Regions from separate parts of the Micromonospora sp. NPDC051141 genome, predicted to be linked through region 2. Evidence: predicted binding sites of a transcription regulator. Region 2 holds the regulator's gene; the other holds the start of a gene.
What was found. Region 2 encodes HspR, which represses chaperone genes until heat shock. Its sites were predicted from a motif close to TTGAGTNNNNNNNACTCAA; they were not measured.
Positions count from the first base shown of each region.

Region 1: a site for HspR is predicted at 4,785-4,803, ahead of lon (endopeptidase La). Genes of this name have one in related genera too.

Region 1 covers NZ_JBITFD010000009.1:296,548-304,689, reverse strand. Annotated here, with positions in the region: gene ACIA6B_RS19420 (hypothetical protein) at 1-451, shown strand, start outside; gene ACIA6B_RS19415 (DEAD/DEAH box helicase) at 552-2,312, shown strand; gene lon (endopeptidase La) at 2,427-4,763, opposite strand; gene ACIA6B_RS19405 (Lsr2 family protein) at 4,986-5,333, shown strand; gene ACIA6B_RS19400 (hypothetical protein) at 5,751-7,034, opposite strand; gene ACIA6B_RS19395 (hypothetical protein) at 7,283-8,142, opposite strand, start outside.
Region 2 covers NZ_JBITFD010000004.1:250,441-258,582, reverse strand. Annotated here, with positions in the region: gene dnaK (molecular chaperone DnaK) at 1-614, shown strand, start outside; gene grpE (nucleotide exchange factor GrpE) at 663-1,409, shown strand; gene dnaJ (molecular chaperone DnaJ) at 1,489-2,679, shown strand; gene ACIA6B_RS09505 (heat shock protein transcriptional repressor HspR) at 2,704-3,144, shown strand; gene ACIA6B_RS09500 (hypothetical protein) at 3,414-3,620, shown strand; gene ACIA6B_RS09495 (hypothetical protein) at 3,698-4,126, opposite strand; gene ACIA6B_RS09490 (cation:proton antiporter) at 4,298-5,506, opposite strand; gene ACIA6B_RS09485 (cation:proton antiporter regulatory subunit) at 5,512-6,012, opposite strand; gene ACIA6B_RS09480 (hypothetical protein) at 6,221-6,484, shown strand; gene ACIA6B_RS09475 (epoxide hydrolase family protein) at 6,545-7,681, opposite strand; gene ACIA6B_RS09470 (TetR/AcrR family transcriptional regulator) at 7,764-8,142, shown strand, end outside.

The sequences.
Region 1 (8,142 bases), on a different contig from region 2:
GGTGGCGCTGCGGCACCGGCACCCGGCGGTCGCGCCGGCCCGCCGGCGCCCGGTGGCGACGGCGGTGGCGCGTCGCTGGCCGGTCGGCCTGGCGCTGCTGATGACCGTCGACATGTGGTTCGCCCCGGGCGTGGTGTCGCCGTGGTCGCTGCTCGTGCTGCCGGCCGGCTACCTGGCCGTCGGCGCGTGGCGACGGCAACTCGGCGACCGGTGGCAGCTCACGGTCCAACTCGTCGGGCTGGCCGTCTGGGGCGGCCTGGCGGCGGTGGCGCTGGCCGCCCCGGCCCACGTCGCCGGCACGCTTGTCGGCCTGGGCTGGCTCGGACACGCCGGCTGGGACCTGTGGCACCACCGCGCCGACCGGGTGGTGCCGCGCGGGTACGCACAGTGGTGCGGAGCGCTCGACGTGGTGGTGGGGGTGACCACCCTGCTGGCCGTCGCGTCGGGGTGAGCCGGCCGGCGCACCGGGCCGGTCGGGGTCGCGCGTGGCGCGGCGAACGTTTGCGCCGGTCGCCGCGACCCGCGCCCGGCGGTGATGAAAGGCTTGCCGGATGAGCGCCGCACCGACCCCGACCGAGCCCACCACCCCCGCCGTCGCCGAGGACACCGCCGCCTTCGCGGATCTCGGGCTGCGCGCCGAACTACTGGGCGCGCTGTCCGCCCTCGGCTACGAGGAGCCCACGCCGATCCAGAGTGAGGCCATCCCGCCGCTGTTGGCCGGCCGGGACCTGCTGGGGCAGGCGGCGACCGGCACCGGCAAGACCGCCGCGTTCGCGCTGCCGCTGCTCCAGCGGATGCCCACGCCGCGCCCGGACGGCGACCCGGTGTCGCTGGTGCTGGTGCCGACGCGGGAGCTGGCGGTGCAGGTCTCCGAGGCGTTCCACCGATACGGCAAGGACCTGGGCGCCCGGGTGCTGCCGATCTACGGCGGCCAGCCGATCGGCCGGCAGCTCCGCGCGCTCGACCACGGGGTGGACGTGGTGGTCGCCACGCCCGGACGCGCGCTCGACCACATCGCCCGGGGCACGCTGCGGCTCGGCTCGCTGGCCACCGTGGTGCTGGACGAGGCGGACGAGATGCTCGACATGGGCTTCGCCGAGGACATCGAGGCGATCCTGGAGCACGCCCCCGAGGGTCGGCAGACCGTGCTCTTCTCGGCCACCATGCCGGCCCGCATCGACGGGCTGGCCCGGCAGCACCTGACCGACCCGGTGCGGATCCGGATCGAACGCGAACGCCAGGTGGCCGGTGAGGCCCCGCGGGTGCGGCAGAGCGCCTACATCGTGGCGCGGGCGCACAAGCCGGCCGCGCTGGGCCGGGTGCTGGACGTCGAGTCGCCCACCGCGGCGATCGTGTTCTGCCGCAGCCGGGAGGAGGTGGACCGGCTCACCGAGACGATGAACGGCCGGGGGTACCGGGCCGAGGCGCTGCACGGCGGGATGAGCCAGGAGCAGCGGGACCGGGTGATGGGCCGGCTGCGCTCCGGCACCGCGGACCTGCTGGTCGCCACCGACGTGGCGGCCCGCGGGCTGGACGTCGAGCAGCTCACCCACGTGGTGAACTACGACGTCCCGTCCGCGCCGGAGTCGTACGTGCACCGGATCGGCCGGGTGGGCCGGGCCGGTCGGGAGGGCGTGGCGATCACGCTCGCCGAGCCGCGCGAGCACCGGATGCTGAAGACGATCGAGCGGGTCACCGGCCAGCGGATCACGGTGGACAAGATCCCGACGGTGGCCGACCTGCGGACCCGGCGGTTCGAGCTGACCCAGGCCGCGGTGCGCGAGGCGGTGCTCGAGGACGACCTGGAGCCGTTCCGGGCGGTCGTGGAGTCGCTGACCGACGAGTTCGACCTGATGGAGGTCGCGCTCGCCGCGGTGCGGTTGGCGCACGAGGCCACGCTGCCCGGCACCGCCGACGAGGAGGAGATCCCCCAGGTCGCGGTCCGCCCGAACCGGGAGGGCCGGCCCGGCTCCGAGGGTCGGGACCGGCGCGGTGGCGGCCGGTCCCGCGCCGCCGGCACGACCCAGGTCTTCATCGGGTTGGGCCGCCGGGCCGGGGTACGACCGCAGGACCTGGTCGGCGCGATCACCGGGGAGACCGGGGTGAGCGGGCGGGACATCGGCTCGATCGAGATCGCCGACCGGTTCTCCCTGGTGGAGGTGCCGCAGGGCATGGCCGACGAGGTGATCCACGGCCTGCGGGGCAGCACCATCAAGGGTCGCAAGGCCACCGTCCGGCGGGATCGGGACGGTGAGGGCGACGGCGGCGGTGAGCGTCGCTTCGATCCCCGGGACCGGCGCGACCGCCGGTAGCCGGCCGCGCCGGCTCGGCCCCGGTCGGTCCGGCACGGTGGCGTGCCCCGGAGCTCGCGTTCCGGGCCACGAACCCCCGTCGCCCGGCGGGCGACGGGGGTTCGACGGGACCGGTCAGGCCGCGGTGAGCGGCTGGCCGCCGAGGCTCTGGGCGTCCACCTCGGCCGGACGCAGCGCCAGCGCGAGCACGTCCGCCACGTCGGCGAGGGTGTGCACGGTCAGCGCCTCGCGCACCTCGGCCGGCAGGTCGTCCAGGTCCGGCTCGTTGCGCTTCGGGATGATCACCTCGGTGAGACCGGCCCGGTGCGCGGCGAGCAGCTTCTGCTTCACGCCGCCGATGGGCAGCACCCGACCGGAGAGCGTCACCTCGCCGGTCATCCCGAACTCGGGCCGCACCGGCCGACCGGTGACCAGGGACGCCAGCGCGGTGACCATGGTGATGCCGGCGCTGGGACCGTCCTTCGGCACCGCGCCCGCCGGGAAGTGCACGTGGATCCGCCGCCCGGCGAGGGCGTTCGGGTCGATGCCGAGGCGTCGTCCGTTCGAGCGCAGGTAGGACAGCGCGATGTGCGCCGACTCCTTCATCACGTCCCCGAGCTGACCGGTGAGGGTCAGGCCCGGCTCGCCCTCCATGCCGGTCGCCTCGATGAAGAGCACGTCCCCGCCGGCACCGGTGACCGCCAGGCCGGTGGCCACGCCGGGCACCGCCGTCCGTTCGGCGGACTCCGGGGTGAACTTGGGCCGACCCAGGTAGCGGGCCAGGTTGGCGGTGTCGACGCGGACCGGCGCCGGGTCGGACGCCAACGCCACGGTCACCTTGCGCAGGATCTTCGCCAGGGCCCGTTCGAGCTGCCGGACGCCGGCCTCCCGGGTGTACTCCCCGGCGATCAGCGCCAGCGCCTCGTCGGCGACGGTCACCTCGTCGGCGGTCAGCCCGGCCCGCTCCTGCTGCCGGGGCAGCAGGTGGTCCCGGGCGATGGCCATCTTCTCGTCCTCGGTGTAGCCGTCCAGCGTGACCAGCTCCATCCGGTCCAGCAGCGGGCCGGGGATGTTCTCCACCACGTTGGCGGTGGCCAGGAAGAGCACGTCGGACAGGTCGAGGTCGACCTCGAGGTAGTGGTCACGGAAGGTGTGGTTCTGCGCCGGGTCGAGCACCTCCAGCAGGGCCGCCGCCGGGTCGCCGGAGTAGCCGACGGCCAGCTTGTCGACCTCGTCGAGCAGCACGACCGGGTTCATCGAGCCGGCCTCACGCAGCGCCCGCACGATGCGGCCGGGCAGCGCGCCGACGTAGGTGCGCCGGTGGCCGCGGATCTCGGCCTCGTCCCGCACCCCGCCGAGCGAGACCCGGACGAAGGTGCGACCCAGCGCCCGGGCCACCGACTCGCCCAGGCTGGTCTTGCCGACGCCGGGCGGGCCGGCCAGCGCGAGCACCGCGCCGGAGCCGCGTCCGCCGACCACGCCGAGGTTGCGCTCCGCGCGGCGGTTGCGCACCGCGAGGTACTCCAGGATGCGGTCCTTCACGTCGGCCAGGCCGGCGTGGTCCGCGTCGAGCACCGCCCGGGCCGCGGCCAGGTCGGTGTTGTCCTCGGTACGCGTGCTCCACGGCATCTCCAGCACCGTGTCCAGCCAGGTACGGATCCAGCCCGCCTCGGGCGAGGCGTCGCTGGCCCGCTCCAGCTTGCCGACCTCGCGCAGGGCCGCCTCGCGGACCTTGTCCGGCAGGTCGGCGGACTCGACCCGGGTCCGGTAGTCGGCGGAGCCGTCCGGCTCGTCCTCGCCGAGTTCCTTGCGGATCGCGGCGAGCTGCTGCCGGAGCAGGAACTCCCGCTGGGACTTCTCCAGCCCCTCCCGGACGTCGGTGTTGATCTGCTCGGTGACCTCCTGCTCGGCCAGGTGCTCCTTCACCCAGCCGACCAGCAGCTCCAGCCGGGCGGTGACGTCCGGCGCGGCGAGCAGCTCGGTCTTCTGCGCCAGGCTGAGCCAGGGCGCGTAGCCGGCCGAGTCGGCCAGCTCGGAGAGGTCGGTCATCCGCTCCATGGCGTCGATGACCTGCCAGGCGCCGCGCTGCTGGAGCACCGAGGTCATCAGCGCGCGGTACTCGCGGGCCAGTTCCCGGGCCCGGCCGGCCGGCGCGGGTTCGTCGAGGGTCGTCGCCTCGACCCAGAGCGCCGCGCCCGGGCCGGGCACGCCGGAGCCGATGCGGGCGCGGGCGGTGCCGCGCACCACGGCCGCCGGTTCGCCGCTGGGCAGTCGGCCCACCTTCTCGAGGGTGGCGACCACACCGACCGAGCCGTACTCGCCGTCGATGCGGGGCACCGCCAGCAGCGTCTTGTCGCCGGTGGCGCGGGCCGCGTCGACAGCGGCCTGGGTGGTCGGGTCGAGGGTCACCGGGACGACCATCCCGGGCAGCAGGACGGCGTCGGTCAGGGGAAGTACCGGAAGAGTTGCCATCGAACACCTGCCATCAGTTGGTTGAGCGTGTCTGACTCAAGTAACAAACCGTGCACCTTGTTCCGGCTTGTGACCCAGGCCACGTCCACCCGCTCCGGCCCTATTGGCGGTCCATCGTTTACCACGACCCGCCGAATGGAAAGTGTCGGGTATTGTTGCGGAATTACCGCCAGGTAGGTCAAACTCTTAGCCACACCCCGCCCGACACAGGGAGTAATGGCGATGGCAAGGAAAGTAATCACCGTTCTGACGGACGACCTCGACGGCGGAAAGGCCGATCGCACCGTCGAGTTCAGCCTGGACGGCGTGGCCTACACGATCGACGTCTCCGACGAGAACGCGGGCGTCCTGCGTAAAGCGCTGGACCCGTACATCAACGCTGGCCGGCGCATCGGCCGCGGACCAGTCGACGCGGGCCGCGCGGCCCGGCGCGCCACCCGGCCGAGCACCTCGGGAATGGACCGCGAGCAGAACCGCGCCATCCGCGAATGGGCTGCCAAGAACGGCTACGAGATTTCCGAGCGCGGACGCATCCCGGTCTCCGTCGTGGAGGCGTACAAGAGCCGCTGAGGCTCCCGGTTCACGGTCGGGCGCCACGGGGTCACGCTGGGAATCAGCGGGGCCCCGACCGGCTTTTTTTGGTCGACAATTTTCATCCGGCTCGATCGACTCGGCAGCAACTTTCTCGGCGCGCGCACCGTGCGGCGCGTGACCTGCCGCACCCAGCCTTTCGCGCTGATCGCAGCGACGACGCGGCCGGCGCGTCGGCCGCACCCCGGGTCCCGTCACGGCGCCCGGGGCCGCCGGGCGGACAGCCCCGCCGCGTGCTTCCGCGACGGGCGGCGAGCCACCGCCCGCACACCGGAGCGACCGCACCGACGACTCGGCCCGGAAGACCCACCGGCGACTCCACCGCGACCGACCCACCTACGAAGCGGCCGGAGCCGCCCGGGCGTACCCGGGCAACTCCGGCCGTCGGCGTGCGGGTCAGTTGACCTGGATGCGCACCACGTCGATGGCGGGGGTCTGGTTCGCCCGCTCCATCATCGGGATCCGGTGCGAGCCGTCGCCGGCCCAGACCGAGCACTGGGCCAGGCCCGAATCCGGCAGACCCGGAATCTGGATCAGCACGTCGTCCGGCTGGGACCCGCCCCGGCCGTCCTCGGTGGCGACGAAGAAGGCCGGCACGTCCTGCGGGTTCGGGGGCTGGCGGGTGCTGCCGAGCATCCGGCACGCGGTGTGGAAGTGACCGCGGACCAGGCCCTGGTCGTTGAGCAGCGAGCTCTCCAGGTAGTAGCCACCCTGCCCGGCGGCGAGGAAGCGGTCCCGCACCAGGTTCCTCGTGGTGACCCGGAGCGTGAACGGCTGGTTGCGCTGCACCTGGTCGGGGAACTGCGTGATGAGCAGCGACGGGTTGTTCGCCGCGGCGCCGACCTCACCGAACGCGGTGCTCACGCAACGGTTGCCGTTCTGGAAGCCGTTGTGCGCCTCCAACTTGCTGTTGGCGCAGTCCTTGGCCAGCACGTTCAGCCCGTTGTTCTGGCCGCCGCCGTTGTTGTTCCCGCCGTTCTGGCCACCGTTGTTGCCGCCGTTCTGACCGCCGGTGTTGCCGCCGTTCTGGCCACCGTTGTTGGCCCCGCCGGTGTTGCCGCCGTTCTGCGCGTTGTCGGCCAGCGCGCACGGGGCCAGATTGTCCAGACCCTGCGGACGCTGGCCGCCCCGCCCGATGGCGGTGGCGATCCGGTTCAACGTCGCGGTCCGCTTGTCGGCGAGCGGCCGGAGGATCGCGTTGTTGATGAAGTCGCCGCCGTTGCGGCCGTCCGCCGCGAGGCGTCGGTTCGCCTCGGCGATCTGGCTGTCCAGCAGAGCCAGGTTGCGGTCCACCTCGGCGCGCGCCCGGGCGGGCACCTGCGGGAGCTTGCTCTTCACGTCCGGGCAGGTCACGGTCGGGGTGCCGGCGCCCGCACCACCCCCCTTGGTCTGCTGGCACTCGGCCGCCGACATCTGGCCGTCACCCCAGTGGTTCCGGACCCAGCGGCCGTTCTGCCAGGTCCGGGTGGTGCTGCCCTGGCCGCCCGGCGCGGTCGCGCCCGCACTCGGGGCCACGCAGGACGCCGAGGCCGCGCGGGTGGTCGTCCGCCGGTCCTGGGCGGACGAGATCTGGGTGACGGCGACCACGCCGCCGAAGACCGCGAGCGTGCCGACCACGGCCAGCATCCGCTTGCTCCGCGCGTTACCGGATGACCGGCGCGCCCGTGTGGACCTGCGCATCGAATTGTTCTCCTTCTCGATCCGGTAGTTGACTGGTGATCCCGGCGGAATTCTTCGGGGTGAGATCACCGCGACGTCGGAGTCGCGCGTCAATGGCCGACGGTGCCCTTTCCGCACCGTCTCCGCGCCAGCCGGGCGCGGCGGAAGATCTGCATCCATTCCCGCTTAGGTACGGAGCGCCCACGACGAAGGTTCAACCGGGGATCAGAAAAAAATCGGCGGGCCGGCCGGTGGCCGGAGCGAGCCGGTCAGTCGACGCAGAGATGGTCGAAGGCGAAGCCGCCGTCGAAGGACTCCCGCCGGTCGGCGAGGCGCCGCACCTGCTCGCGCAGTTCGGTCCGGTCCATCAGGGACGCCTCGTCGGCGGCCGGGTCACGCAGCTTCTCCCCCAACGCCGTGGCGGCCAGGTCCTCGGCGAGCCGGCCCGGATCCACCCCGCAGGAGAAGTCGCGGGACGTCAGTCGCACCCGCTCCACCCGGCAGCGGCCGGGCCGCACCTCGACCCAGCTCCAGCCCTCGGCCGGGCCACCGGTCCACCGCACGTGCAGGCCGCGCACGATCGGGTCGGCCAGCCGGCCCGCCACGTACGCCTCGACCGCGGCGGCGCGGGCCACCGCGCCGAGGTCGTTGACCGGGCCGCGTCGGCCGTCCGGCAACCGGCCCACGATGTCGCGGAACCCGACCGTCTCCCCGGCGTCCGGCCCGGTGCCGGCCGCGTAGGCGCGGGCGTCGAGCACGTACTCGACGAACCGGCGAACCTGTTCGCCGCCGAGCGTCGGTGACTCTACGCGCAGCAGCGGCAGGCCCACGGCGTCGCAGACCGCGTCGGTCAGCCGCTCGGCCCGGCGGGCCGGCGAACCGTCCGGCGCGGGCGCGGCGAACCGGACGGCGAACCGCGGCCGACCGGTGTCGGCGGCGCACACCACCAGGTCGAGGACGGCCCGGCCGGCGGTGCTCCACTGGCTGCCGGTCACGCCGGGCGGCCGGCCCTGGACAAGTTCACCGAGACGCCGGTCGGCGTACCCGACGTGGCCGGCGCGGGCCAGCCGCGCCGGCGTGGCGGTCGGGATCGGCCGCAGCCAGGAGGCGGCCACGCTGCCGGTGCTGG
Region 2 (8,142 bases):
TCGCGGCCTACAACAAGAAGCTCGGCACGTTCGAGCTGACCGGCCTCCCGCCGGCGCCGCGCGGCGTGCCGCAGATCGAGGTCACGTTCGACATCGACGCCAACGGCATCGTCAACGTCCACGCCAAGGACCTGGGCACCGGCAAGGAACAGAAGATGACGATCACCGGTGGCTCCTCGCTGCCGAAGGACGACATCGAGCGCATGCGCCGGGACGCCGAGGAGCACGCGGACGAGGACAAGCGCCGCCGCGAGGAGGCGGAGACCCGCAACGTCGCCGAGGCGCTCCAGTGGCAGACCGAGAAGTTCCTCGCCGAGAGCGGCGACAAGCTGCCGGCCGAGAACCGGGACCAGCTCAACGAGGCGCTCGGCGAGCTGCGCAGCGCCCTCGGCGGGCAGGACATCGAGAAGATCAAGGCCGCGCACGAGAAGCTGGCGCAGGTCTCCCAGCAGGCCGGCTCGCTGCTCTACGCGCAGCAGCAGGAGGGTGAGCCGGGCGCTCCCGGTGCGGGTGCGGCCGGGCCGGGCGCCGGCGCGGGTGCGACCGGCGGTCCGCAGGCCGGCGGCGCCGACGACGTGGTCGACGCGGAGATTGTGGACGAGGACAAGAAGTGACAGTCGGTCCCCGGCACGATCCGCACCGCAGAGGGATGAGGTGACCGCATGACGGACACGCCACGAGCGGCCGACCCGGGTTCCACCGGGTCGGCGCCGGGTGGCTCCGCGGGCGCCGGCAAGGACGCCGGCGACGAGCCGCGGGTCGTCATCCGCGACAAGCGCAAGCTCGGCAAGGTGACCGAGGAGCCGGCGAACGACCCGTCCGCCGCCGACGCCGCCGCCGACGCGCCCGCCGAAGGGCTGGTCGAGGAGGCCGAGGTCGTGGTCGACGAGATCGGCGGCGACGCCGACGTCGCCGGGCCCCCCGTGGTCGACGCGCCGGCCGAGCCGAGCGACGAGACCGGCAAGGCGCCGCTCGGCGCCGAGCTGGAGTCGCTCCGCTCCGACCTGGAGGAGCGCACCCGCGACCTCCAGCGGGTGTCGGCGGAGTACGCCAACTACCGCAAGCGGGTCGACCGCGACCGCAACCTGGTCCAGGAGCAGGCGACCGGCGGGGTGCTCACCGCGCTCCTGCCGATCCTCGACGACCTGGACCGGGCCCGCGAGCACGGCGACCTGGTGGGTCCGTTCGGCAGTGTGGCCGACCAGCTCACCGCCGCGCTGGGCAAGTTCGGCCTGACCGCGTTCGGTGAGCAGGGTGACCCGTTCGACCCGACCCGGCACGAGGCGGTGGCGCACCAGACCTCCGCCGACGTGACGGAGCCGACCTGCGTGCAGGTCATGCGCCGGGGTTACCAACTCGGCGAGCGCCTGCTGCGGCCGGCCCTGGTCGCGGTCGCGGACCCGGAGTAGTGCCGACCCGTGACGTCCCGCCCGCCCGCACCGGGCGGGCGGGACGACCGGGATTCGACCCGTGGAAGGGGGTGGACCGGTGAGTTCCAAGGACTGGATCGAGAAGGACTACTACGCCGCGTTGGGCGTGGACAAGTCCGCCTCCTCGGACGAGATCAAGAAGTCGTACCGGAAGCTGGCCCGGGAGTCGCATCCGGACCACAACCCCGGTGATGCCGGGGCCGAGGAGCGGTTCAAGACCGTCTCCGAGGCGTACGCGGTGCTCGGCGACGAGAAGAAGCGTCGCGAGTACGACGAGATGCGGTCGCTCTTCGGCTCGGGCGCGTTCCGGCGCGGCGCCCGTGGCGCGGGCCAGTCCGGGGGCGCGCCGTTCGACGTCTCCGACCTGTTCGGCGGCGGCGGTGCCGGCGGTGGTGGCGACGCCCGGTTCGGCGGCGGCGGCTTCACCGACCTGTTCAGCACGATCTTCTCCGGTGGCGGCGCCGGCGGCGGGGCACGCCCGCGCGGTCCGGCCCGGGGCCGGGACGTCGAGGCCGAGGTGGCGCTGGACTTCTCCGACGCCGTCCGCGGCGTCACGCTGCCGCTGACCCTGCGCGCACCGGGGGTCTGCGACACCTGCCACGGCAACGGCGCGAAGCCGGGCACCACGCCGCTGGCCTGCCCGGTCTGCCACGGCGCCGGCGTGACCACCCGTAACCAGGGGTCGTTCAGCTTCTCCGAGCCGTGCCGCAACTGCCAGGGCGTCGGCACGATCGTCGAGGAGAAGTGCCCGGAGTGCCACGGCACCGGCGGGGTCACCAAGACCCGCACGCTGACCGTGCGCTTCCCGGCCGGGGTGGCCGACGGCCAGCGGATCCGGCTGGCCGGTCGCGGCGAACCCGGCGACCGGGGCGGCCCGGCCGGCGATCTGTTCGTGCACGTGAAGGTGCGCCCGGACGAGCTGTTCGGACGCACCGGGGACGACCTGACCCTGAACGTCCCGATCACGTACGCCGAGGCGGTGCTCGGCACCGACCTGCGGGTCCCGACCCTGGACGGCACGGTGACGTTGCGGGTGCCACCGGGTACCCCCGCCGGGCGGGTGCTGCGGGCCCGTGGCAAGGGCGTCGTACGCAACGACGGCCGCGCCGGTGACCTGCTGGTCACGCTCGACGTGGTGGTCCCGGCGAAGGTGTCGGACGAGGCGCGGGCGGCGCTGGAGACCTTCGCGGCACAGACCCCGCCCGCCGCGCGGGAACATCTCGACGCGCGGGTACGTCGATTCAGTTGACGGCGGCAGCGGAGGTGAGCGGGCATGTCGGAGGAGTACGTCGGCTCGGGTGACCCGGCCTACGAAGCCAAGATTCTGATGATCTCGGTGGCGGCGCGGATGGCGGGCATGCACCCCCAGACGCTGCGCCAGTACGACCGGCTGGGCCTGGTGCAGCCCGGCCGGGCGGCCGGCGGCGGTCGCCGGTACAGCGTCCGGGACGTGGTGCTGCTGCGCGAGGTGCAGCGGCTCAGTCAGGACGACGGGATCAACCTGGCCGGGGTCAAGCGGATCATCGGGCTGGAGCGGCTGCTGGAGGAGGCGCAGCAGCGGGTGGCCCGGCTGGAGGCGGAGCTGGACGCCGCGTATCGGCGGATCGCCGAGCTGGAGTCGCTGGGTGGCTTCCCCCGCGGCGACCTGGTCCCCACCAACCGCACCTCCACCGCGCTCGTGGTCTGGCGTCCCCGCCGTACCCCCGATCGCTGACACCTGCTGCTCGCGCTCGCCCGAGGGCCGGCCCGCTCCCCGCTGTTACCGGGGCCGGGCCGGCCTTCCGTCGTCTCTTCCGTTGCCCCCATGGCTGCAGAGCAAGTGGGTGGAACGCCATGGGTGTCTCCGGGCCACGGACGGATCCATGGCGTGCCACCGGCGCCGGCCGGAGGTTGCGGAAGTGGGAGTGCGGCGGAGTGGATTCCACTAGGCTTCCGATCAGGGATGAACGCCCTGAAACGGAATCCGGGCTGGCGGGGGGAGCCATGGCGGAACCGGCGAAGAAAGTGGCGGAACGCGCGGAGGAACGCCTCGAGAAGGTGGCCGAGAACGTCAAGGAGCGGTTCGACCGGGTCACCGAGGGCCGCTTCAGCGACAAGGTCAAGGAAGGGCGCTTCGCCGACCAGACCGACCACGGAGTGGACCGGGCCAGGGACGACGAACGGCGCAAGAAGCAGGGCGGATCGACCTGACCGATCCGTCGACGTGCGGGCCGGGACCCACGGGGGGTCCCGGCCCGTTCGCGTACGCCGTCGCCCGGCGAGCCGAGCTAGAGGCGGCGGTTCTCGCGCACCAGGCCGCCCTCGCACCAGTCGCGGTAGACGAAGAGATCCGGGCGGGCGAGCAGCACCCGGCTGTTGTGCGCCCAGTTCCGCATCAGGTCGTCGCCGGTCCGTTCGGCCTGCTCGACGAGCTTGCGGAAGCGGCGTTTCGGGTGTGCGCGGAAGTTCGTCCGGATGCCGTCGGCGGCGTAGATGTAGAGGCAGTGCAGCGCGAACCGGCGGGCCGGGCAGGACCGGTCCATGGCCAGGTCGAACAGCGTCTGCACCAGGTGGTCACCGGCGACCAGCAGGTCCCAGTCCGGTGGCATGGAGGCCAGTGGCACCGAGTCCGGTTGGTACGCCCAGGCCCGCAGCTCGGCGGGCGAGGGGTCGACCGGGTTGGCGAAGCCGTGGAACGTCTCTTCCCGCACGTTCACCGGCCGACCTTCCGCTGACGCTGGCGGGGGCTCCGGCCACCCGCGGACCCTGGCTGCTGGGGCGACACGTTAACGCGCTTCGGCGGAGCAGTGGTAGACCTTCCCGGAATCAATTTGACAACCGTTGGCCGGGCCGGACCGGCTGAGCAGCCGATCAGGCCCGGCCACGGGTCAGTCGCCCACCGGCACCGTGACCGGTCGGGCGGCGGCGGCGCGTCGGCGCAGCCACTGCTTGAACCAGGTGGTGTCCGGCAGCCGGGCGAGCAGCGGGCCGGTCACCACCGTGATCAGCACGTACGCGGTGGCGAGCGCGGCCAGCTTCGGCTCCACCGGGTAGACGGCCGACACGGCCAGCCCGGCGATGACGATGGAGAACTCACCGCGCGGGGTGAGCGCCAGGCCGGCCCGCCAGCGTCCGGGCTCGGCGATCCCGGCCCGGCGGGCGGCCAGGTAGCCGGTGGCCACCTTCGTCGCCATGGTCACCACGGCCAGCAGCAGCGCGGGCAGCAGCACCGGCGGCATGTCCAGCGGGTTGGTGACCAGCCCGAAGAACACGAAGAAGACCGCGGCGAAGAGGTCCCGCAGCGGTGACAGCAGTTGCGTGGCGTGGTGCGCGACCGGCCCGGACAGCGCGATGCCGACCAGGAACGCGCCGACCGCGGCGGAGACCTGGAGCTTGGCCGCGATGCCGGCGACCAACAGGGTCAGGCCGAGCACGCCGAGCAGCAGCGCCTCCGGATCCTTGGCGGAGAGCGCGGCGGAGATCAGGTGCCCGTACCGGATCGCCACGGCCAGCACGACGACCACGGTGAACACCGCGATGGCGAGCGCGAGGCCGCCCTTCATCAGGCCGACCCCGGCGAGCAGCGCGGTGACCAGCGGCAGGTAGAGCGCCATCGCCAGGTCCTCGATCACCAGGACGGAGAGGATCACCGGCGTCTCCCGGTTACCGACCCGGCCCAGGTCGCCGAGCACCTTGGCGATCACGCCCGAGGACGACACCCAGGTGACGCCGGCGAGCACCACGGCGGCGACCCAGCCCCAGCCGAGCAGCAGCGCGAACGCGAAGCCGGGCAGCGCGTTGAACACCGCGTCGATGAGCCCGGCGGGCGCGGCCGAGCGAAGGTTGCCGACCAGTTCGTTCGCGCTGTACTCCAGCCCGAGCATGACCAGCAGCAGGATCACGCCGATCTCCGCGCCGACGGCGAAGAACTCCTCGCTGGCGTTGAGCGGCAGCAGGCCGCCGTGCCCGAAGGCGAGGCCGGCGAGCAGGTAGAGCGGGATGGGCGAGACGCCGACGCGACGGCTGAGCCGGCCGAGCAGGCCGAGCAGGAGCAGCAGCGCGCCGACCTCGACGAGCAGGATTTGGGTTTCGTGCATACGCGTCAGCCGTCCGGGTCGGTCTCGGCGAGGATGGAGGTGACGCCGTCGAGCCCCTGTCGGGTGCCGACCACGACGACCACGTCGCCGGATTCGAACCGGAAGGTGGGGTCGGGCGAGACGTTCACCTCGCCCTGACGCAGCACGGCCACGATGGACGCGCTGGTCCGGGTGCGGGCCTTCGTGTCGCCGAGCCGCCGACCGACGTACTTCGAGCCGGCCGGGATCACGATCTGCTCGGTCAGCAGCCCGGCGGCCTGCTCGCGCAGCCCGGAGAGCTGACCCAGCATCAGCGACGCGCCGAGGATGTCGGCCAGCGCCTCCGCCTCGTCGTCGGTCAGCGGTATGTCGTGCTGACAGGAGTCGGGATCGTCCGGGTCGTAGAGGACCAGGTCGCGGCGGCCATTGCGATGGGAGACCACGCCGAGCCGGCGACCGGATTCCGTCATCAGGTCATGACGTACGCCGATTCCCGGTAAGGCGGTCTGTTCGACACGTACTCGCACGCCGGTGAGGCTACCTCTGCCGGGCCCATGCTGCTCCCGGGGCCGAGCCGCCACCCGGATGCTCATGGAATCAGGAGGCGTTGCCGCGGGAGGTGACATAGGTGCCCTTGCCCTCTCTCGGGTGGCGGCCGTGGTCGGCACGGCTGGTCGCGCGGCCAGTCGTGCCGGCTCCCGCTCATCTCCGTAGGCCCGGAAGAAGGGGAACATGATGACCGGGCGATTTGTGATCCATCTGCCGGTGCGGGCGTCCGACCTGGCCCGGGCGAAAATGCTCGGCCGCACGGCTGGCCGGTCGCTGGGGTTCCTCGCGGCGGTGGAGTTGGGCGGGATCACCGTCTCGGCCGAAGACGACCAGGGCGTACGCCACTGGGTGTTCTGCGACCGCAAGCTCGACGGCGGCCGGCGCTGCGTGCTGCGCGCCGACCACGTGACGGCCTGCACCACGCGTCTCCCCGGCCGCCGCGGTCGCTGACGACTGGGTGCACTTGTTGTCGCCCCAGCGACAACAAGTGCACCCGAATCTCGGGCCCGCTCAGCGGAGCCCGGCGAAGAACTGCCGGATGTCACCGACAAGCACGTCGGTCGCCTCGTGTGCGGCGTAGTGTCCGCCGACGCTCCCGCGCTGCTCGGGCCCCGCCTCGAAGGCGTGCCAGCGGACGATGTTGGCGTGGTCCCGGTCGGCGAACCGGCGGATCGACTGGAAGTCGCCGGGAAACATCGCCAGCGCGGTCGGCGTCGTGGTCGGCCCGGTCGGCTGCTCGGTGGCGTGCGCGTCCTCCCAGTAGAACCGCATCGCCGAGCCGACGGTGCCGGTGAGCCAGTAGATCGCGACGTTGGCCAGGACGAAGTCCGGGTCAAGGCTCTCGTCGAGGAGTTGCCCGTTCCAGGCGAGCAGGCCGACCGGCGAGTCGGCCAGCGCGAACGCGAGCGTCTGCGGCTGTTGGCTCTGCACCTGGTTGAAGGAGAACTTGTTCTCGTAGAACCACTGGAGGTGCCGCAACGCGGCCTGGTCGGCCTCGGTCAGCCCGTCGAACTCGGCGGGGTCGCCGGACGGGAACGAGAAGAGCTGGGTGACGTGCACGCCGAGCACGTGGTCCGGGTCGAGGCGGCCCAGTTCGGGCGAGACCATCGAGCCGGCGTCGTTGCCGACCGCGCCGTACCGGTGGTAGCCGAGGCGGGCCATCAGCTCGGCCCAGGCCCGGGCGGTGCGGAAACGGTTCCAGCCGGCACTGCGGGTCGGGCCGGAGAAGCCGAATCCCGGCAAGGACGGAATCACCAGGTGGAACGCGGGCGCGGCCGGATCGGTCGGCTCGGTGAGCGGGCCGATCACGTCCAGGTATTCGACCACGGAGCCGGGCCACCCGTGGGTGAGCACCAGCGGGGTGGCGTCCGGCCGGGGCGACCGCACGTGCAGGAAGTGGATCTCCTCTCCCTCGATCTCGGTGACGAACTGCGGGTGGGCGTTGAGCCGGGCCTCGACCGCGCGCCAGTCGAACTTCTCCAGCCAGTACGTCGCCAACGCCCGCACCCGCTCGGTCGGCATGCCGTAGGCGGCGCCCACGCCCGGCAGCTCACCCGGCCAGATGGTCCGGCGCAGACGGTCGGCGAGGTCGTCGAGGACGTGCTGCGGGATCTCGACGCGGAACGGGCGGAGAGTGGCGTCCGACATGACTACTCCTTCAGAACGGAATGCTTCGTTCCGCTTCAGAGTAGCAGAGCGGAACGATCCGTTCCACTGTTATCCTCGACCCATGCCGAACCCGATCGACAGCCCGCCGCTGGCCGGCCGGCGCGCGCAGGCGGCGCGCAACGACGAGACGATCCTGGCTGCCGCACGTGCGGTCTTCCTGGACGATCCGAAGGCCCCCATCGCCGCCGTCGCCGAGCGGGCCGGCGTCGGCATCAGTGCCCTCTACCGGCGGTACGCCGGCAAGGAGGACCTGCTGCGCAAGCTCTGCCACGACGGGCTGCGCCGGTTCGTCGCGGCGGCTGAGGAGGCCGCTGCCGAGCCGGACGACTGGGCCGCGCTCGCCGGCTTCCTGGAGCACGTGGTCGACGCCGACGTGCACTCCCTCACCGTGCACCTGGCCGGCACCTTCACCCCGACGGAGGAGATGGGGCACGCCGCCG